DNA from 2 places in the Neobacillus camarae genome. Region 1 is predicted to be linked to the other one. Evidence: a T-box and tRNA genes for the amino acid it is inferred to sense, from the RefSeq annotation. Region 1 holds a T-box; the other holds one or more tRNA genes.
What was found. A T-box is a leader RNA that pairs with one kind of tRNA and senses whether it is charged. The one in region 1 lies ahead of ileS (isoleucine--tRNA ligase), so its partner is inferred to be a tRNA-Ile.
Positions count from the first base shown of each region.

Region 2: it has a tRNA-Ile gene. The T-box ahead of ileS (isoleucine--tRNA ligase) is inferred to sense a tRNA for this amino acid. The anticodon was not compared.

Region 1 covers NZ_JBUCKX010000004.1:408,899-419,826, reverse strand. Annotated here, with positions in the region: gene ACY8D0_RS23490 (DEAD/DEAH box helicase) at 1-1,098, opposite strand, end outside; gene ACY8D0_RS23485 (DEAD/DEAH box helicase) at 1,285-4,584, opposite strand; gene ileS (isoleucine--tRNA ligase) at 4,839-7,922, opposite strand; T-box leader at 7,974-8,342, opposite strand; gene ACY8D0_RS23475 (MerR family transcriptional regulator) at 8,540-8,911, shown strand; gene ACY8D0_RS23470 (thioredoxin family protein) at 8,926-9,237, shown strand; gene ACY8D0_RS23465 (response regulator transcription factor) at 9,448-10,095, opposite strand; gene ACY8D0_RS23460 (sensor histidine kinase) at 10,132-10,928, opposite strand, start outside.
Region 2 covers NZ_JBUCKX010000002.1:77,122-88,049, reverse strand. Annotated here, with positions in the region: gene gyrB (DNA topoisomerase (ATP-hydrolyzing) subunit B) at 1-1,614, shown strand, start outside; gene gyrA (DNA gyrase subunit A) at 1,705-4,230, shown strand; rRNA gene ACY8D0_RS08190 (16S ribosomal RNA) at 4,475-6,025, shown strand; tRNA gene ACY8D0_RS08185 (tRNA-Ile) at 6,119-6,195, shown strand; tRNA gene ACY8D0_RS08180 (tRNA-Ala) at 6,213-6,288, shown strand; rRNA gene ACY8D0_RS08175 (23S ribosomal RNA) at 6,373-9,310, shown strand; rRNA gene rrf (5S ribosomal RNA) at 9,394-9,510, shown strand; gene ACY8D0_RS08165 (YaaC family protein) at 9,789-10,733, opposite strand; gene guaB (IMP dehydrogenase) at 10,841-10,928, shown strand, end outside.

The DNA.
Region 1 (10,928 bases):
AATCGGCGGCAGTTGCTTGAAGTCGCCGCATATGATGACCCGATGACCCAGGGTGGCCGCAAAAGCTGCCTGCGGGACATAGGCCATACTGGCTTCATCCAAGATGACGACATCATAATCCTGCTCGTAAACGGCATTGTCGCTGGCTGCCTTTGCTAGTGTCGTGCCGACAATCAACGCATCTTTTACTAGTTGGACTTCCTTTTTCCGGACCTTTTCCAACAGCCTGGCAATCTGTGTTTCCAGTTCTAGCAGTTGATCCGAATCTCTTTTACTAAAGGACTGGGCTAAGTCCTGCTTTAAGGAATGCCTTTCTTCAAATAGCCTCTCCCGATCCTTGGCAAGGAGCGGATCCTGCTTTTCAATCAGCAGATTGGTAGTTATTTCGTGATGGGCTCCCAGCATTACCCCTCGGTTCCCTCCGTAGCGGAGCACATCTCCTTCGCGGAATCGCTTTTTCTTTTTAATAAATTCAGTCAGTTCATCCATCAACACATCGACCGCTTGATTGCTATGCGAAAGGATCAACACCTTTTTCCCCTGAAAATATTTGTTGGCCGCTGTTCTGGCCAAGGTATAGGTTTTTCCTGTACCCGGCGGCCCCCAGACAAACGTGACGGGATTGTATTTAGAACGCAAAACCAACTCATGGACATTACTCTTAATCTTTTCTATAGGATGCTTGGTTTCCATAGAAGGATTCATTAACCGTTTTACTCTCAGCCGTTTTTGTTTGCTTTTCTTGATGTCATCCAAGCGCTCGATTAATTGTTCAAGCAACTCCCACGGGTCATGAAGCAGATGCGCATCCGGGATGAGGTCGCCAAAGCTTTGCTCTAATGCCAGAATGATTCCCCTGCCCTCAGAGGACAGCACTTTGCCGCTTGTTTTCATTTTGCCCCATTCTAATTTGATAGAAGAACCAACGGGAATTCTTAAAGTGATGGTGGTATCAAAATAATAGCTATAAGGCCCGTCGTTGGATAACAGGCGTCCATTTGTGACGGAATATCGGCTGCCGCCAAACTTTTTTAGGTGATGAATTTCTTGTTGCAGCGCTTGCTGCCACTCTTTAATATAGATTTTGGTAGTTGTCATTGTTTACCCCTTGTCTTTGTTGCTTTTCAGATTGTATCAAAGTTAGCGCTAATTGCAAAAGTGGTTACTTTCGTTACGAAAATGTCTATTTAAGAGTAAAAAAATCAAATATAAAAAAAGTGCCTGTTACCTCCCGAAGCATGCAGATGGAGTCTCGGCAATTCACGGGTGGTAATTGGCACTTACCTAAATATTTAATATTTCTCTAATCTCTTGTTCCGTGATTCTTGACGCTGTTTGTTCTCCTGGTTGAACCACGGTTTCAATGAGTTCCTTTTTGTTTTGCTGCAATTCATACATTTTCTCTTCTATCGTTCCTTGTGCAATGAGTCGGATGACTTGTACCACCTTTTTTTGCCCAATTCGATGGGCCCTTCCTGCTGCTTGCTCCTCAACAGCCGGATTCCACCAAAGATCATATAAAATCACCGTATCCGCACCTGTCAAATTGAGCCCCGTATTCCCCGCTTTTAAGGAAATCAGGAAAATGTCAGCCTCTCCTTGGTTAAAAGAATCTACCATTTGAACCCGTTCTTTTGGAGCTGTTTTTCCGTCCAAGTAGAAGAATTTTAACCCTGCATCCGTAAACTGATCGCGAATTATGGAAAGCATACTGGTAAATTGTGAAAAGATTAGCAGCCGCCTGCCATTGTCAATGGCATTGCTGACAATCTCCATAAGCTGTTGCAGCTTCCCTGATTCGCCTTGATAGTTCTCCAAAAACAAAGAGGGATGGCAGCATAATTGACGAAGTCTGGTTAAGGCCGCCAAGATTTTGATACGGCTCTTTTGAAACCCTTCGCCTTCCAGCGATTCGACGGTGTCCTTTTGGATTTTTTCCAGATAGGCCAAATAGAGCTCTTTTTGCTGCTTCGTCAACTCCGAATAGTTGACCGTTTCTATTTTGTCCGGCAACTCTTTTAATACATCCTTCTTCACCCTGCGCAATAAAAATGGGCGTATCATTTTTGCCACCTTTTCCGGTTCTAGCTGGCGGAATTGCTTCTGTTGAGGAAAGAACCCTGGCAAGACCGTTTGAAAAATCGACCAAAGCTCATCAAGAGAATTCTCGATTGGTGTTCCGCTCAGGGCAAAGCGTGTTTCTGCTTGAATATCTCTTACCGCCTTCGCTGTTTTGGTGGCATAATTTTTAATCGCCTGGGCTTCGTCCAAGATCAACGTACTAAATTCATGTTGCCTATAAAAATCAATATCCTGCCTCAAAGTAGGATAGGATGTAATCCATACATCCGGAAGCCGGTCACTTTGCAGTTTCTCCATCCGCTCTTGCGGCGTCCCAATCATCACTTCCGTTGTCATAGAAGGGGCAAACTTGTTAAATTCATTTCTCCAATTATAGATAAGCGATGCAGGGGCAACAATTAAGGCCGGCTTGGGGTTTTTTTCTGATAAAATAAAGGCAATACTTTGCAGTGTCTTCCCTAGGCCCATATCGTCTGCAAGAATACCGCCAAGCCTGTAATACTTAAGCGTCTTAAGCCACTGAAATCCATAATTCTGATAGTCTCTTAATGTGGCATGCAGCGTATCAGGCAGCTCAAATTCCAACTCTTCGGGGTTTTTCAAACGGTTGAGCAGACGGCGGAACTGTTTTCCATACTTGGCATCCCTGCTTTTTTCCTTATGAACAATTTCATCCAGTTGCAATCCCCTGTATATTGGAAGCTGAATCGTGTCGTTTTGCCATTTGTCCGGTTTCATGTTTAACTCTTGTATCATGTTTTGGATGATTTGGAATTCATCTGATTCCAGCGAAACAAATGCCCCGCTTGAAAGCCTGTAATATTTTTTCTTTTCGACCAAAGATTGCATGATATCCCTGACTTCCTTTTTCTCAATCCCTGCCATATCAAAGCTCACCTCCAGCCAATCACCTGAAGAATCAACATCAATATGGGTAACCGGGGCATGCCTCTCCGGTAATACCAATGACCTCACAGAACTCGTTAAGAATATTTCCGTTAGCTCCTCGAGCTTCGGTAAAATTTCATATAAAAACTCGAATATCTCCGCTTCGCCTTCTACATTCAGAAATTTTCCATCGACCCTTAGTGAGGCAGACTCGAGCACTTCCATGATGGACCGTTCCCTCTCCGCCTCCCTCATTAAAATGGGTCCGCTTTTTTCAAGAGCCATTGGTTCAAATGGATTGATACTACTTTCACCGTAATGGAATTCCAGTGTAGCTTGGAGAAGATCATCCATTCGGTCTACATACAGCTTGGCCTCCAAAGGAAATTTGACAATATTGCTTGAAACGGTTTCTGAAATTTCTAATTGGCCAATTTCTTTCATTTTGGGGACCACTAGGGAGATAAACGGTTCAATCTGGTCACTAGTAATTGGCAACACAGAACTGTTTGACTGGTCCATTAATTTCTTCAGTTGTTTAATGAGCTGTTGTTGTTCATCTGTAATTTTATAGAAGTGATTTTCTATTATAATATATCCATATAAATCTAAGTATTTAACAGTCGCCAGAGCCGTTAAGTCCAGTTTGAAATTACCGGTTATTCCTTTATCTAACTGAAACGAAACAGGCAATTCTGATTGATGGATTTTTATTTCATTAAAGGCTTTACTACCGATTTCCACGCGGACCCCTTTGGTCTCGAGCCCTTTTAGTAAGTCATCGGCTATCATCGGGGGAATCGTCAGAGTGCGTTCATCTGAAGAACCATAGCTTCTGTAAAAACTAGGCTGCAGTTCCTGGTATATCTCCTCATAACTGACCACATCCTGCAAAAGATGAATAATCTCTTGATCTACCTGCAAAAACTCTTGTTCATATGAATCATAGATAAAACTTTTGGTAAATGGATACTGTTCCTGGCTTTTAACCGCCTTAAGAAACTCCTTAATTTTTTTAACCACATAGGTTCTCTTCTGGCCTATTTTCATTTCCAGCGTTAGAAAATTTTTGGATGAATGGTAGGGTTTATAAACTTTCAAAATCCATTCAACCAGTAAGGAGTCCTTGCCGCCCTCCGGCTTCGGTTCCTCATTTGCTGGCGAAATAATAGAAAAGCTTTGAATAAATTGGCTGGTCAGCTGCTTGACATAAATGGCTTGTCGTTCTTCACGTTGTCTTTCTATTTCTAATAGACGCCTTTGTACTGCTTCTTCCTGTCGTTGTTTTCTCTCAGCATAACTTAGCGTATGGTTAGGAGTAGAGTTTTCCTCCGGATTATCGTAAATTTTCAGCAGTACAGCAGCAATATGTTTACAAGGTTCCCCATATTGATGATAAGCAGGACAGTTGCACTCTGGGAGTAACCCTGATTCATCATCCTCAATGGTCACTTGATAGGTTTTTGAACCCTTTACTTTTGCAGTCCAGATATTTTTAACAGGATCATGGTTTACATCTATTACGCGTCCATCTCGAAAGTAACCGAACCCACGACGGTATACGGCATTTGAAAAAATATCTTGAATGTCGGATTTGGTTAAATGCTCAATCATATGGTTACCTCCACTTAAACATAGAAAATATGAATTCTATCCTACTATCTTATCGTAATTAGGCTCTTGTCGCTCTTTTTTTAAATAGGATTGGGCATTCTCTTCATAAGTATTGCCGTTTTTTCTATTTTGCAGAAGTTTATTTTCATGGATTTCTGGTAATAAAAAAGCCGGCTGATTGTTTTACAAATCAGTCGGCAATAAGTTTTTTTCGTATGGTGACAGGTACGTTGTGCAGGCACAATCAAACAGAACTACTTTAATCCAACAAAAACTTCTTCCCCTCCAATCACCATTTTATCCACCTGGTCGGTAGCGGAAAAATAGAGATGACTTAAAATGATACTTCTATTTATTAATGTTTGGTGTTCTTCCATTAATTGTTGAAAGTCTTTTGAACACGATACATAAAGCTCTACTCTTTTATCAACCGGCAAATCCAGCTTTTTGCGAAGGTCTTGAACCCCTCTAATGAAATCACGAACCAATCCTTCTCTTTTTAATTCTTCACTGATATGGATATCAACAATGACAGTGAAATTCCGGTTAGAAGCTTCAGAATAGCCTTGTAAAACCGCCGTTTTCTGTACCACAATATCTTCTTTTCCCAGAGTGACAGCCTCTTGGTTTTCTAATTTCACTTCAAGTGAATCTTCATTTAGGAAATGCTCTATCTCGTTTGCCGCTGCCCGGCTAAGGAGTTGATTCACTTCATTAACCACTTTACCCAATCTCGGGCCGGCTGATTTAAAGTTTAGCTTCAACTTATACTCGATATACTCATTCGAGCTATCCGCCCACTCCACTGCTTTTACGTTCAATTCGTCTTTGATAATCTCTTCAAAAGGGGCAAGTGTCCCTGCCTCATGACCATTGGAGACAATCACCATTTTTGCAAGCGGCTGTTTTGTTTTGATTTGATGCTTATTTCGGACGCTTCTGCCCAACTCCACAATTTCCAAAACAGCCTGCATTTGTTTTTCAAGCTTTTGGTCCATGAACTCTTTCTGTTCTTCCGGATATTCTGCTAGGTGGACACTTTCCCCTGTTAAGGAATAATGGATTTCCTCTGAAATAAAGGGAACAAAAGGAGCCACCAGTTTGGACGTATCCAATAATAATTTTTTTAGTGTATGAAAAGCTGCCTTTTTATCGTCAGACATTCCTTGGCTCCAAAAGCGCTCCCTGTTTCTTCGCACATACCAATTGCTGACCTCTTCAATAAACTGACCAGCCAATCGTGCAGCGTTTGTTACTTGATAATGTTCCATTTCTTTTTTCATTAAAAGGGTCGTCGTCGTTAGCCTTGACAGAATCCAACGGTCCATAAGCGATATTGCCCCATTGTCATGCAGCTCGGGGTTAAATGAATCAATTTCAGCATAAAGGTTGTAAAAATGATAAAGACTTGACAATGTATCAATTAGCTTGGATTTCGCTTCCTGAACATTTCGTTCCGAAAACCTCTTGGCATTCCACGGGGCACTGTCTTCAATCAGCGACCATCTCAGCGCATCCGCACCAAATGACTTTATGAGATCCATTGGATCCAGTGCATTCCCTTTGCTTTTTGACATTTTTTGTCCGTGTTCATCTAAAACATGTCCAGTGGCCAGCACATTTTTATAAGGGGCCTTGCCTGTATAAAGAACTGAAACGGCCAGCAATGAGTAAAACCATCCCCGCGTTTGATCAATCCCTTCGATTACGACATCGGCCGGGAATTGTTTTTTAAACAGTTCTTCATTCTCAAATGGGGTATGGTATTGGGCAAATGGCATGGAACCGCTGTCGAACCAAACATCTATCACTTCAGGAGTCCTATACATGGTTCCCTTACAGGATGGACATGTAAACGTAATTGCATCTACGTATGGTTTATGAAGCTCCATATCGGAGACCTCTGCATTGGCCCTTTCCTTCAGGTCTTTAATGCTCTTTGGTGCCACTTCAGTTTCACAGGAAGAACAAGCCCAGACATTTAAAGGGGTCCCCCAATACCGCTTCCTGCTAATATTCCAATCCACCAAGCTTTCTAAAAAGTTACCAAACCGGCCATTCTTAATGTGGTCTGGATGCCAGTTTACTTTCTGATTTTCGTTTATCAATTCATCTTTTAATGCAGTGGTTTTGATAAACCAGCTTTCGGTTGCATAGTAAAGTAAAGGAGTGTCACAACGCCAGCAATGTGGATAGGAATGTTCATACTTTTCTTTATGGAAAAGCAGTCCTTTTTCATGCAAAAGCTTCACAATCTCTACATCACATTCTTTTACAAGCTTCCCGGCAAGTGGCTTAACTACATCCATATATTTGCCGCTTTCATCCACTACATTGATAAAAGATAACCCGTTTTCCCTTACAACACGATAATCATCTTCCCCATATGCAGGGGCGAGATGGACTATTCCGGTGCCGCTATCATCCGTGACAAAATCGCCTTCTATGATTCGATGGCCATTCTTCACCTCAACGAAATCAAATGGCGGCTGGTAAGTAAGCCCCACCAGCTCTTTTCCTTTTATTTTTCCAAGGATTTTATAAGGTGATTTTATGACCTCATCTACTCTTGCGGAAGATACAACATAGATTTCATCATCCTTTTCCACTCTTACATAGTCAAAGTCTCCATTTACAGCCAGCGCCACATTTGCCGGGAGCGTCCAAGGGGTAGTGGTCCAGCCGAGTACGTATTCATTTTCGTGGATTTTAAATTTCACTGTCGCACTTAAGTCTTTCACCACTTTATAGCCTTGTGCCACTTCATGGGAACTCAAAGAAGTCTGGCAGCTGGGACAATAAGGTGAAACACGGTGCCCTTTATAAAGCCATCCTTTTTCATGAATGGTACCCAGGATATTCCACACAGATTCAATATAGTGATTATCCATTGTCATATATGGATCGTCCATATCCACCCAATAGCCCAATTCTCTTGTAAATTCTCTCCATTGTATCTCATAGGAAAAAACACTTTCCTTACACTTATGAATAAACGCTTCAACACCGTATTCCTCGATTTCCTGCTTGCCTGAAATGCCCAAGGCTTTTTCTACGCCTAATTCGACTGGCAATCCGTGTGTATCCCAACCTGCTTTTCTTACTACATGCTTTCCGTTCATCGTATGGTACCTGGCAATAATGTCTTTAAGAGTCCTTCCTAATGCATGGCCGACATGGGGAAGGCCATTTGCTGTGGGCGGACCTTCATAAAACACAAATGTCTCTTGATCCTTTCGATTTTCCACCGACTTGTGAAAAATGTGGTCTCGCTCCCAATATTCCAATATCCGATTTTCACGCTCTACACTGCTTTCCTTCTGATTGCTAACATCCATGTTAGAACCTCCTTTTTGTAAAAATGAAAATAAAAAACACCCGTCCCTTAGAAAAGGGACGAGTGTATTACCCGCGTTACCACCCAAATACTGTTGAAAAATACAACAGCTCTTTGTCAACGTACCATCATACGTGTTCCTTTTAACGGCGGAAACCCGTCAAGACTTACTCGTACATGTCCAGTTCCGGCGCCTAGGTGCTCGGGACATAAGCCAATCCGTCAAAAAGGTTAAAGAGCAACCTTCTCGCCGGCTCGTCTTATGCCTGTCGCACCTGTGCAAGGCGCCTCCACTTTTCGTATTTTCAGTCTTGCATCTCAGAGATGATTTTTTCCGATAAGGCTTCCTCACTGGCTCCCACCAAACCCAGCTCGCTGTTAGAGTCTTTCCTTACGTACTTGTTCTCTTCATTGATTTTATCATTGAATATTTGGTATATATTAACATTTATTCGTTTCAAAAACAATACCTTTTTCTTATTTTTCCCAAAAAGGCTGAATTTTAAAGCTAGAAAATGAATGACCAAGAATTCTTTGAAAATTTTTAAAAAACCATTGACCCTCACATTAATGTTAGGGTTTATAATTTAATTGACCTCATAAGAAAGGGGGACCCCGATGAAAATTGGTGAGTTATCCAGGCTTACCGGAGTGAGTATCCGGTCACTACGGTACTATGAAGAACAAGGAATCCTAATCCCAACCCGTTTAATTAACGGCTATCGCGAATATAATGAAACCGCAGTGGAACAAGTATCCACCATTAAATTTTATCTAAATTTGGGGCTCACAATAGAACAGATTTCAGGCTTTTTGAATTGTGTTTTAAAAAACAAAGAAGCATTCTGTCATGAAATCCTTCCCATCTATGAAGAAAAGCTGGAGGAGTTAAATCAACAAATCCAGTTACTAAACATGATCCGCTCAAACCTAGTGGAACGGATTGCAGCGATAAAGGAAGAACGTTCCCAACTCGGCGGGCTAAATTAAAAGGAGGTTTTTTAATGGTGAAAGAACTTGACTCCCATAGTTTTGAAAAGGAAATAGAAAAAGGCGTCTCCTTAATTGAGTTTGGAGCACCCAGGTGTGCCCCATGCCGAATCCAAGAACCAATCTTGGAGGAACTGGCTCTTGATTTGGGAGATACCATAAAAATCGCTAAAATAAATGCAGATGAAGAAATGGAACTTGCTGCAAAGTATCATATTCAAGGAATTCCCACACTTGTCTTGTTTAAAGACGGAACTATGATGAATTCTCTACGAGGGCTCCATTATTTAGATGAGATCAAATCAAAATTGAACAGCATCGACTAATCTGATAGATAAATGTTTTTAAAAAAATGCCTGAATCTTTAGGTACAGGACCCAATCTTGATTCAGGCAGCTTTCTTATCAGCAAGGCTTAATCATAGACTATCTGCTCACCGAAATTTGCCACAATGGCGTCCGCTTCGTTCTCAAACTTCTCGACAATGGCTGGGTGGGAGAGTAAAAAAGAAACAATCTTAACCGAATTTTATTATTTTATGACTTTTGTAAAAACAACACCAGTTCCGTACGATTGTTGAGCTCGAGCTTATCAAGAATTCGGGAAATATAATTTTTGACTGTCCCTTCCGTTAAAAACAACGCACTCCCGATTTGTTTATTACTTTTTCCTTGCATGATCAATTCCACGACTTCAATTTCCCTTGGTGTCAGCTTATTACCCAATTGTTCCTTGACCCTATTTTCCTTGCTTGCTGCCTGTTCCATGGAATACAGGACTTTGGAAATTTTCGAGCTGACCTGAGAATTAAGCAGCATACCACCCTCACATGCCGCCTGGATTGCTTTGATAATTTCCTTGGAATTGGAGTCCTTGAGAACATAGCCATCCGCGCCAAATTTAAGTCCGTTGAATATATACTCATCTTCATTAAAGGTGGTCAGAATGATGACTTTCAAACCCGGATAAGTTTCCTTCACGATTTTTAACGTTTCTATGCCGTCCATCACCGGCATCCGAATATCCATCAGAATAATTTCAGGCAGTTTATTCTGCAATAAAGCAAGCAATTCCTCCCCGTTCGATGCTTCCCCTACTATTTCAATTTCTTCATGCAGGCTCAAAATCATTTTTAAGCCTTCCCTAACCATTTCCTGGTCATCGACAATCATGATCTCCGTCATTTACATCCTCTCCAACCTTGTCGCATTTGTGATCTATCAGGCAGGTATTTCAGCAGACATAATAAATCCTCGTCCATTTTCTGAGGAGAAACTCACTGTCCCATTCAGCAAACTAATGCGTTCTTCAATCCCTTGCAGGCCATTGGATTTCTTGATTTGGCCACAGCCTGTGCCATTGTCTTCTACCATCACTCTGATGCTTTCGCCGCTTTTGGCGATGTCGATGAGGAACTGCTGGGCTTTTCCGTGCTTTAAACCATTGGTCACTGCTTCACGCACCGAATTATAAATACAATTTTTCATATCCTGACTGCCAGCCTCTACCTCTTGGTCAAAATTCAGGGTAAACTTTAGTTTTCCTGAGGTTTCTAAGCTTTCTATCATATCATTCAGTAATTCCCCTAGCTCAATTTGGCTGCTTGCTGATTGATCTTTTAAAACGGCTACAGCCTTCCTGAGTTCATAAATCGATTTTTGCGAAAAAGTGTGGGCTTTCGAAATGGCCTCCCCTGCTTTCTGCGGATTAGCCTCCATTATATTTTCGGCAAACTCTAAATGCATGCGCAATGCAATCAGGGAATGCCCAATGGAGTCGTGCATTTCCTGAGCGATTCTCGTTCTTTCCTTTACAATCGTAATTTCTTTCAGCTTGGCATGCGCCTCCACCAACTCAGCATTTAACAGCTGCCCTTTTTCTCTCTCCAAACTGACGGCCCGAAACAAATAGACCAGCATGAACATGGCAATGTAAGAGATTAATGAGGTTTGAATATCTGCCTTCGCCGCTTCCATTCCCGCCAAATACACCAAAACATGAAGTGCCACAATGCCGC
Region 2 (10,928 bases), on a different contig from region 1:
CACGCCGGAGGAAAGTTCGGCGGCGGCGGCTATAAGGTTTCTGGCGGTCTTCATGGTGTAGGGGCATCCGTAGTTAACGCTTTGTCCACTTACCTGGAAGTGTATGTCCATCGGGATGGAAAAGTCTATTATCAAAAATATGAACGCGGTGTGCCAGCTGCCGATTTAAAAGTGATTGGTGAAACGGACCAGACTGGTACGATTACCCATTTTCAACCTGATCCTGAAATTTTTACGGAAACATTGGTATACGATTATGACATTCTTGCGACAAGGATCCGTGAACTGGCTTTCTTAAACCGTGGTTTAAGAATCACGATTGAAGATAAACGGGTAGAAAATAAACAGCATGAGTACCACTATGAAGGCGGAATTAAATCCTATGTGGAGCATTTAAACCGCACAAAAGAGGTCGTTCACGAAGAGCCGATTGATGTAATCGGGGAACGGGACGGAATAAGCGTTGAGGTGGCCCTTCAATACAACGAGGGTTATACCGAAAGTATCTATTCCTTTGCAAATAATATCCATACGTATGAAGGCGGAACGCATGAATCCGGGTTTAAAACGGCCCTGACAAGAGTCATTAATGACTATGCCCGAAAAAATGGCCTAATTAAAGAAAATGATGGCAACCTCAGTGGTGAGGATGTCCGAGAAGGACTGACTGCAATTATCTCAGTCAAGCACCCTGACCCGCAATTTGAGGGACAAACAAAAACCAAGCTCGGCAACTCTGAGGTTAGTACAATCACCAATACTGTTTTTTCAACTGCATTTGATAAATTTTTATTAGAGAATCCCTCAGTGGCCAAGAAGATTGTGGATAAGGGATTAATGGCTTCAAGGGCAAGACTTGCAGCCAAAAAGGCACGGGAACTAACACGTAGGAAAAGTGCCCTTGAGGTATCTAGTTTGCCCGGAAAATTAGCTGACTGTTCTTCAAGAAAACCAGAAGAAAGTGAATTGTACATCGTTGAGGGAGATTCAGCGGGAGGTTCGGCAAAGCAAGGGCGTGACCGGCACTTCCAAGCCATTTTGCCGTTGCGCGGTAAAATCTTAAACGTTGAAAAAGCGCGTCTAGATCGAATTCTTTCCAACAACGAAGTCAGGGCAATGATCACGGCGATTGGAACCGGAATAGGAGAAGAGTTTGATATTGCCAAAGCCAGATACCATAAAGTTGTCATCATGACCGATGCCGATGTGGATGGCGCCCACATTCGCACACTTCTTTTGACCTTTTTCTATCGTTACATGCGTAAAATCTTAGAAGCCGGCTATGTCTATATTGCCCAGCCTCCATTATATAAAGTGCAGCAAGGCAAACGCATTGAGTATGCCTACAATGATAAAGAGCTGGATAAAATTTTTGCCGAGCTGCCAAGCCAGCCAAAGCCAAATATTCAGCGGTATAAAGGTTTGGGAGAGATGAATCCTGAGCAATTATGGGAAACAACCATGGACCCAGCAACAAGAACTATGCTTCAGGTAAGTCTCGAAGATGCTATAGAGGCAGACGAAACCTTTGAAATGCTTATGGGTGAGAAAGTGGAACCACGCCGTAACTTCATTGAAGAGAACGCGCAGTACGTTAAAAATCTAGATATATAATTCATCTACAGAAATTAAGGGTAGCGGGTTGACCACTATCCTCCTTTTCTTTTTTAGTTAACAAGGGAATCCAATCAGGAGGTACCAAAGATGGCAGAAACACCAAGTTCTCAAATAAAAGAAATTAATATTAGTCAGGAAATGAGAACTTCATTTCTTGACTATGCAATGAGCGTTATTGTTTCTCGTGCCCTTCCGGATGTCCGGGATGGATTAAAGCCGGTTCACCGCCGTATTCTTTATGCTATGCACGATCTTGGAATTCATGCGGACAAACCTTATAAAAAGTCGGCACGTATCGTTGGGGACGTTATCGGTAAATATCACCCGCACGGAGACTCTGCGGTATATGAAACCATGGTCCGGATGGCCCAGGACTTCAACCAGCGTTACATGTTGGTGGACGGACATGGTAACTTCGGTTCTGTGGACGGCGACTCTGCAGCCGCCATGCGTTACACGGAATCCAGAATGTCCAAAATCTCGATGGAATTATTAAGAGATATTAACAAAGATACGATTGATTATCAAGATAACTATGATGGTGAAGAGAGGGAACCTGTCGTATTGCCTGCACGCTTCCCTAACCTGTTGGTAAATGGCACAACAGGTATTGCAGTTGGAATGGCCACCAATATTCCACCGCATCAGCTTGGTGAAGTCATTGATGGTGTTTTGGCATTAAGCCACGACCCTGACATTACCACTCAAGAGTTGATGGATATCATTCCGGGTCCTGATTTCCCGACCGGAGGGATTATTCTTGGCCGCAGCGGTATCCGCAAGGCCTATGAAACAGGCCGTGGTTCCATTACACTAAGGGCCAAAGTAGAAATTGAGCAAAAGTCCAACGGGAAAGAAACCATCATCGTCCACGAAATCCCTTATCAAGTCAACAAAGCAAAACTGATTGAGAAAATTGCTGAATTGGCCCGTGATAAAAAGATTGAAGGCATTACGGATCTTAGGGATGAGTCCGATCGCAGAGGGATGCGGATTGTTATTGAGGTCCGCAAAGACGCCAACGCGAATGTCATTTTAAACAATTTATATAAACTAACCGCTTTGCAGACAAGCTTTGGAATCAATATGCTAGCGCTTGTTAATGGACATCCTAAGGTATTGAGCCTGAAGCAGTGCATCAGCCATTACCTCGACCACCAAAAGGTCGTAATCCGCAGGAGAACTGAGTTTGAACTGCGTAAAGCAGAGGCACGTGCCCACATTTTAGAAGGATTGCGTGTCGCGTTAGACAACTTGGATGCTGTCATTAGTTTGATCCGCAACTCCCAAACAACTGATATCGCCCGTGAAGGCTTAATGACCCAGTTCAACCTTTCCGAGAAGCAGGCACAGGCTATTCTTGATATGCGTCTGCAACGGTTAACTGGTTTGGAACGGGAAAAAATTGAAGAAGAATATCAAGGGCTTGTAAATTTAATTGCAGAGTTAAAAGCGATTTTAGCCGATGAAGAAAAAGTACTTGAGATTATCCGTGAAGAATTGCTCGAAATCAAAGAACGCTTCAATGATAAACGCCGTACTGAAATTGCTTCAGGAGGCTTCGAAAATATTGAGGATGAAGACTTGATTCCAAGGGAAAATATTGTCATTACCCTAACCCATAACGGGTATATCAAGCGTCTTCCGGTCTCCACCTACCGCGCTCAAAAACGGGGCGGAAGAGGGATCCAAGGCATGGGTACGAATGAAGATGACTTTGTGGAACATCTCATAACAACATCCACACATGATACAATTTTGTTCTTTACGAATAAAGGCAAGGTATACCGTTCCAAAGGTTATGAGGTTCCGGAATACAGCCGGACTGCGAAGGGGATCCCGATTATTAACCTGCTCGGAATTGAAAAAGGTGAGTGGGTCAATGCTATTATCCCTGTTGAAGATTTTGTTGATGACTGGTTCTTGTTCTTCACGACAAAAGAGGGGATTTCCAAGCGTTCGCCATTATCTTCATTTGCCCATATCCGCAACAACGGACTTATTGCCTTAAGTCTGCGTGAAGGGGATGAGTTGATTTCCGTACGTATGACAGACGGAAGCAAGGAAATCATCATTGGCACAAAAAATGGCATGTTAATCCGCTTCCCTGAAACGGATGTAAGATCAATGGGCCGTACCGCTACGGGTGTTAAAGGTATTACACTTGACGCAAACGATGAAGTGGTTGGCATGGAAGTGCTAGAAGAGAACAATGACGTATTGATTGTCACCAAAAACGGCTACGGAAAACGGACCCCGGCAGTGGAATACCGGATTCAAGGCAGAGGTGGTAAGGGAATCAAAACGTGCCACATTACCGAGAAAAACGGAAATCTCGTTTCGATGCGTGCGGTTACGGGTGAAGAGGATTTAATGTTAATTACAACCGGCGGTGTGCTGATCAGAATAGATGTAGCCGGCATCTCCCAATTAGGCCGAAATACGCAAGGGGTTAAACTCATTAGCCTAAGAGAAAATGAAAATGAATACGTTGCTACCGTTGCCCAGGTGGAAAAAGAGGAACAAAGTGAATCGGATGAAGAGGATTTCCCTTCTGAAAACAAACCAGAAGAAACCCAACAATCCGACTTACCTGAGGAAAATGAGGAATAAACATGAAAAAGGGACATCCTATTGGATGTTCCTTTTTTTATACCATTCACTTTGTAAGATCATCATCATATAAATTCACAAAAAGATGTTGACTTATAGTGAACCGGGTGGTATATTAATAAAGTCGCTTATGAGTGACGGGAAAATTGGTCTTTGAAAACTAAACAAACAAATACGTCAACAATAAACATTCGTTTCTTTCGAAACGAAGCCAACGTTTTAACTTTTATGAGCTATATCAACTTTCTTGGAGAGTTTGATCCTGGCTCAGGACGAACGCTGGCGGCGTGCCTAATACATGCAAGTCGAGCGAATCTTAAGGTGCTTGCACCTTTTGGTTAGCGGCGGACGGGTGAGTAACACGTGGGCAACCTGCCTGTAAGACTGGGATAACATCGGGAAACCGATGCTAATACCGGATAATTTCTTTCCTCACATGAGGAAAGGTTGAAAGTCGGTTTTTAGCTGACACTTACAGATGGGCCCGCGGCGCATTAGCTAGTTGGTGAGGTAACGGCTCACCAAGGCGACGATGCGTAGCCGACCTGAGAGGGTGATCGGCCACACTGGGACTGAGACACGGCCCAGACTCCTACGGGAGGCAGCAGTAGGGAATCTTCCACAATGGACGAAAGTCTGATGGAGCAACGCCGCGTGAGCGATGAAGGCCTTCGGGTCGTAAAGCTCTGTTGTTAGGGAAGAACAAGTATCGGAGTAACTGCCGGTACCTTGACGGTACCTAACCAGAAAGCCACGGCTAACTACGTGCCAGCAGCCGCGGTAATACGTAGGTGGCAAGCGTTGTCCGGAATTATTGGGCGTAAAGCGCGCGCAGGCGGTCCTTTAAGTCTGATGTGAAAGCCCACGGCTCAACCGTGGAGGGTCATTGGAAACTGGGGGACTTGAGTGCAGAAGAGGAAAGCGGAATTCCACGTGTAGCGGTGAAATGCGTAGAGATGTGGAGGAACACCAGTGGCGAAGGCGGCTTTCTGGTCTGTAACTGACGCTGAGGCGCGAAAGCGTGGGGAGCAAACAGGATTAGATACCCTGGTAGTCCACGCCGTAAACGATGAGTGCTAAGTGTTAGAGGGTTTCCGCCCTTTAGTGCTGCAGCTAACGCATTAAGCACTCCGCCTGGGGAGTACGGCCGCAAGGCTGAAACTCAAAGGAATTGACGGGGGCCCGCACAAGCGGTGGAGCATGTGGTTTAATTCGAAGCAACGCGAAGAACCTTACCAGGTCTTGACATCCTCTGACACTCCTAGAGATAGGAATTTCCCCTTCGGGGGACAGAGTGACAGGTGGTGCATGGTTGTCGTCAGCTCGTGTCGTGAGATGTTGGGTTAAGTCCCGCAACGAGCGCAACCCTTGAGATTAGTTGCCAGCATTCAGTTGGGCACTCTAATCTGACTGCCGGTGACAAACCGGAGGAAGGTGGGGATGACGTCAAATCATCATGCCCCTTATGACCTGGGCTACACACGTGCTACAATGGATGGTACAAAGGGCAGCGAAGCCGCGAGGTGAAGCCAATCCCATAAAACCATTCTCAGTTCGGATTGCAGGCTGCAACTCGCCTGCATGAAGCCGGAATCGCTAGTAATCGCGGATCAGCATGCCGCGGTGAATACGTTCCCGGGCCTTGTACACACCGCCCGTCACACCACGAGAGTTTGTAACACCCGAAGTCGGTGGGGTAACCGTAAGGAGCCAGCCGCCTAAGGTGGGACAGATGATTGGGGTGAAGTCGTAACAAGGTAGCCGTATCGGAAGGTGCGGCTGGATCACCTCCTTTCTAAGGAATATGCAGTCCTTACGGACTGATAAGACGTTGACCTCTGTTTTGTTTGTTTAGTTTTGAGGGACCAATCCTCAATAGTTTAAATGTGGGCCTATAGCTCAGCTGGTTAGAGCGCACGCCTGATAAGCGTGAGGTCGATGGTTCGAGTCCATTTAGGCCCACCATTTTATATTTTCATAACGGGGCTTTAGCTCAGCTGGGAGAGCGCCTGCTTTGCACGCAGGAGGTCAGCGGTTCGATCCCGCTAAGCTCCACCAAAATCGTTCTTTGAAAACTGGATAATCGTATAGAAGAAACCAAGTAAAACCGAGTAATCGCCATTTTAGGTTTTAAACCATTTAGGTTAAGTTAGAAAGGGCGCACGGTGAATGCCTTGGCACTAGGAGCCGATGAAGGACGGTACTAACACCGATATGCTTCGGGGAGCTGTAAGTAAGCTTTGATCCGGAGATTTCCGAATGGGGAAACCCGTTGCCCGTAATGGGGCAGCATCTTTACCTGAATACATAGGGTATTGAAGGCATACCCGGGGAACTGAAACATCTAAGTACCCGGAGGAAGAGAAAGCAAACGCGATTCCCTGAGTAGCGGCGAGCGAAACGGGAACAGCCCAAACCGAAAGGCTTGCCTTTCGGGGTTGTAGGACACTCAACATGGAGTTACAAAGGAACGGGGTAGATGAAGCGGTCTGGAAAGGCCAGCCATAGAAGGTAACAGCCCTGTAGTTGAAACTTCGTTCCCTCCTGAGTGGATCCTGAGTACGGCCGGACACGTGAAATCCGGTCGGAAGCAGGGAGGACCATCTCCCAAGGCTAAATACTCCCTAGTGACCGATAGTGAACCAGTACCGTGAGGGAAAGGTGAAAAGCACCCCGGAAGGGGAGTGAAAGAGATCCTGAAACCGTGTGCCTACAAGTAGTCAGAGCCCGTTTATGGGTGATGGCGTGCCTTTTGTAGAATGAACCGGCGAGTTACGATTGCATGCGAGGTTAAGTTGATGAGACGGAGCCGCAGCGAAAGCGAGTCTTAAGTAGGGCGAAATAGTATGCAGTCGTAGACCCGAAACCAGGTGATCTACCCATGTCCAGGGTGAAGTCCAGGTAACACTGGATGGAGGCCCGAACCGACGCACGTTGAAAAGTGCGCGGATGAGGTGTGGGTAGCGGAGAAATTCCAATCGAACTTGGAGATAGCTGGTTCTCTCCGAAATAGCTTTAGGGCTAGCCTCACGAAGTTAGAGTCTTGGAGGTAGAGCACTGTTTGGACTAGGGGCCCCCATCGGGTTACCGAATTCAGACAAACTCCGAATGCCAAAGACTTATCCGTGGGAGTCAGACTGCGAGTGATAAGATCCGTAGTCAAAAGGGAAACAGCCCAGACCACCAGCTAAGGTCCCAAAGTATACGTTAAGTGGAAAAGGATGTGGAGTTGCTTAGACAACCAGGATGTTGGCTTAGAAGCAGCCACCATTTAAAGAGTGCGTAATAGCTCACTGGTCGAGTGACTCTGCGCCGAAAATGTACCGGGGCTAAACGTATCACCGAAGCTGTGGATTGACATCTTCGATGTCAGTGGTAGGAGAGCGTTCTAAGGGCGTTGAAGCTAGACCGTAAGGACTGGTGGAGCGCTTAGAAGTGAGAATGCCGGTATGAGTAGCGAAAGATGAGTGAGAATCTCATCCACCGTATGCCTAAGGTTTCCTGAGGAAGGCTCGTCCGCTCAGGGTTAGTCGGGACCTAAGCCGAGGCCGAAAGGCGTAGGCGATGGACAACAGGTTGATATTCCTGTACCACCTCTTTATCGTTTGAGTGATGGGGGGACGCAGGAGGATAGGGTAAGCGCACTGCTGGTTATGTGCGTCTAAGCAGTTAGGCTGGTGAATAGGAAAATCCGTTCACCGTAAGGCTCAAGCTGTGACAGCGAGGGAAATAGAGTACCGAAGTTCCTGATTCCACACTGCCAAGAAAAGCCTCTAGCGAGATAAAAGGTGCCCGTACCGCAAACCGACACAGGTAGGCGAGGAGAGAATCCTAAGGTGAGCGAGAGAACTCTCGTTAAGGAACTCGGCAAAATGACCCCGTAACTTCGGGAGAAGGGGTGCTTACTGGGGTGAATAGCCTCGGTAAGCCGCAGTGAATAGGCCCAGGCGACTGTTTAGCAAAAACACAGGTCTCTGCGAAGCCGCAAGGCGAAGTATAGGGGCTGACGCCTGCCCGGTGCTGGAAGGTTAAGAGGAGGGGTTAGCTGCAAAGCGAAGCTCTGAATCGAAGCCCCAGTAAACGGCGGCCGTAACTATAACGGTCCTAAGGTAGCGAAATTCCTTGTCGGGTAAGTTCCGACCCGCACGAAAGGCGTAACGATCTGGGCACTGTCTCAACGAGAGACTCGGTGAAATTATAGTACCTGTGAAGATGCAGGTTACCCGCGACAGGACGGAAAGACCCCATGGAGCTTTACTGTAGCCTGATATTGAATTTTGGTACAGCTTGTACAGGATAGGTAGGAGCCTGAGAAGCCGGAGCGCCAGCTTCGGTGGAGGCGTCGGTGGGATACTACCCTGGCTGTATTGAAATTCTAACCCGCATCCCTTATCGGGATGGGAGACAGTGTCAGGTGGGCAGTTTGACTGGGGCGGTCGCCTCCTAAAGAGTAACGGAGGCGCCCAAAGGTTCCCTCAGAATGGTTGGAAATCATTCGCAGAGTGTAAAGGCACAAGGGAGCTTGACTGCGAGACCTACAAGTCGAGCAGGGACGAAAGTCGGGCTTAGTGATCCGGTGGTTCCGCATGGAAGGGCCATCGCTCAACGGATAAAAGCTACCCTGGGGATAACAGGCTTATCTCCCCCAAGAGTCCACATCGACGGGGAGGTTTGGCACCTCGATGTCGGCTCATCGCATCCTGGGGCTGTAGTCGGTCCCAAGGGTTGGGCTGTTCGCCCATTAAAGCGGTACGCGAGCTGGGTTCAGAACGTCGTGAGACAGTTCGGTCCCTATCCGTCGTGGGCGCAGGAAATTTGAGAGGAGCTGTCCTTAGTACGAGAGGACCGGGATGGACGCACCGCTGGTGTACCAGTTGTCTTGCCAAAGGCATCGCTGGGTAGCTATGTGCGGACGGGATAAGTGCTGAAAGCATCTAAGCATGAAGCCCCCCTCAAGATGAGATTTCCCATAGCGTCAAGCTAGTAAGATCCCTGAAAGATGATCAGGTTGATAGGTCAGGGGTGGAAGCACGGTGACGTGTGGAGCTGACTGATACTAATCGATCGAGGACTTAACCAAGTCATATTTGAAAATGCGAACTCGTTTTACAAAAGTTTCTTCTGATTACCCAGTTTTGAGAGAATGATTTCTCAATAAAATAGTCTGGCGGCGATAGCGAGAAGGTCACACCCGTTCCCATACCGAACACGGAAGTTAAGCTTCTCAGCGCCGATGGTAGTTGGGACGCAAGTCCCTGTGAGAGTAGGACGCTGCCAGGCAATAGGAAAAGGCAACCTGTATGGGTTGTCTTTTTTGTGCATATATAGCGAAGTGCCGGTGAACCAATCAAAAACGCCGGTAAGCAATATACGTGCGTGCGCTATAGAGAGCCATTTTATTCAAAAAAAATAACTGTTAAGTGTACCGTACAAGTCAAAACAGATTTGAATTCATGCCAAAATGTCCTTCATACCACCATGAAGGACATTTTTACAGGATTACAAACGAAACTTTGCCTATTATTAAAATTACATGGGAAATTTATTTAAACATTCCCCTACTGCCTCATCAAATATTGATAAACCAAAAAAGGCCCTTTTTCTAAAGTAATTTGAAGAAAGGAGGAAATAAACGGATAGTCACCATTCGGCATCATCTTGATGAGTTCACTCCACCATTCTGTCTCATAACGGGCAATCATGCTTAAGTTATACAGCAGCAAATAATGAATCAACAATTCAGGAAACAGAAACCATTTCGACCTAGACAACGGGAATGCCCACACTTGCCCCTCCAGATTGTACTTTAATGGCGGCACTTCCGATAACAAGTCATGCTTTAACTGAATCCGAAGCCCTTGATCGGATATCTCAATTTCGTCACTGAATTTGGATGCAAGAAAATCCCGGAATCGATTCTCCGTCATATGGTAATGGTCCAATAGATCATCCGGAATTGTATATTGTTTTCCGTCCCATTCTAGGTTTTTAAAGGTCTGCTTTCCTGTATGCAAGAAAAATAAGTCATCTAGTTCAGGAATGACTTGCAACAGCTCCTCCATAATCACCTTTTCTCCATCCATTTGTTTCATCATGAATAACTTTTCCGACATAAATGGAAAGAGACCATTTTTTTGCAGCTTCACCTCGTCCTGAAAAAACAGGTAGTTTTGTTTCTTCCGTTTACGGGTTGATACCCCATGGGCCAATACGGCTGTCGTCTCCGGATAGGACGGGTCCACTGTGAGGATACAGGCCTTAATCAAATGCACCAAACCGTAGAAAAGCAAGATGGGTTTTATGATTAATGGGGCTTTTTCCGCCTGCTCATAATAAATTTGCCCATGTTCCAGATAATAAAGAAAGGCATAGCCATTTTCATAGCTCTTGGATTCCGCCTGTTCTATCTGGCGTCTTTGATAGCATTTTTTTAGAAAACGTTGACAGTATTCGGCTGAGAAAAATCCAGCATAACTTTTCCAGCCTTTATAAGAGGTCACCACAGCTAAATCACCTTTTTCAGAATAATCAATATAATGCTTCTTCCTTGACAGTATTTTGTCCAATTGGTAACCTACAAATAAAATTTTTTGTCCTGGGGGCTGTTAAAATGTGGGAAAGTAAGTTCGCTAAAGAAGGATTAACGTTTGATGATGTATTGTTGATTCCGGGCAGGTCTGAAGTTCTTCCAAGAGATG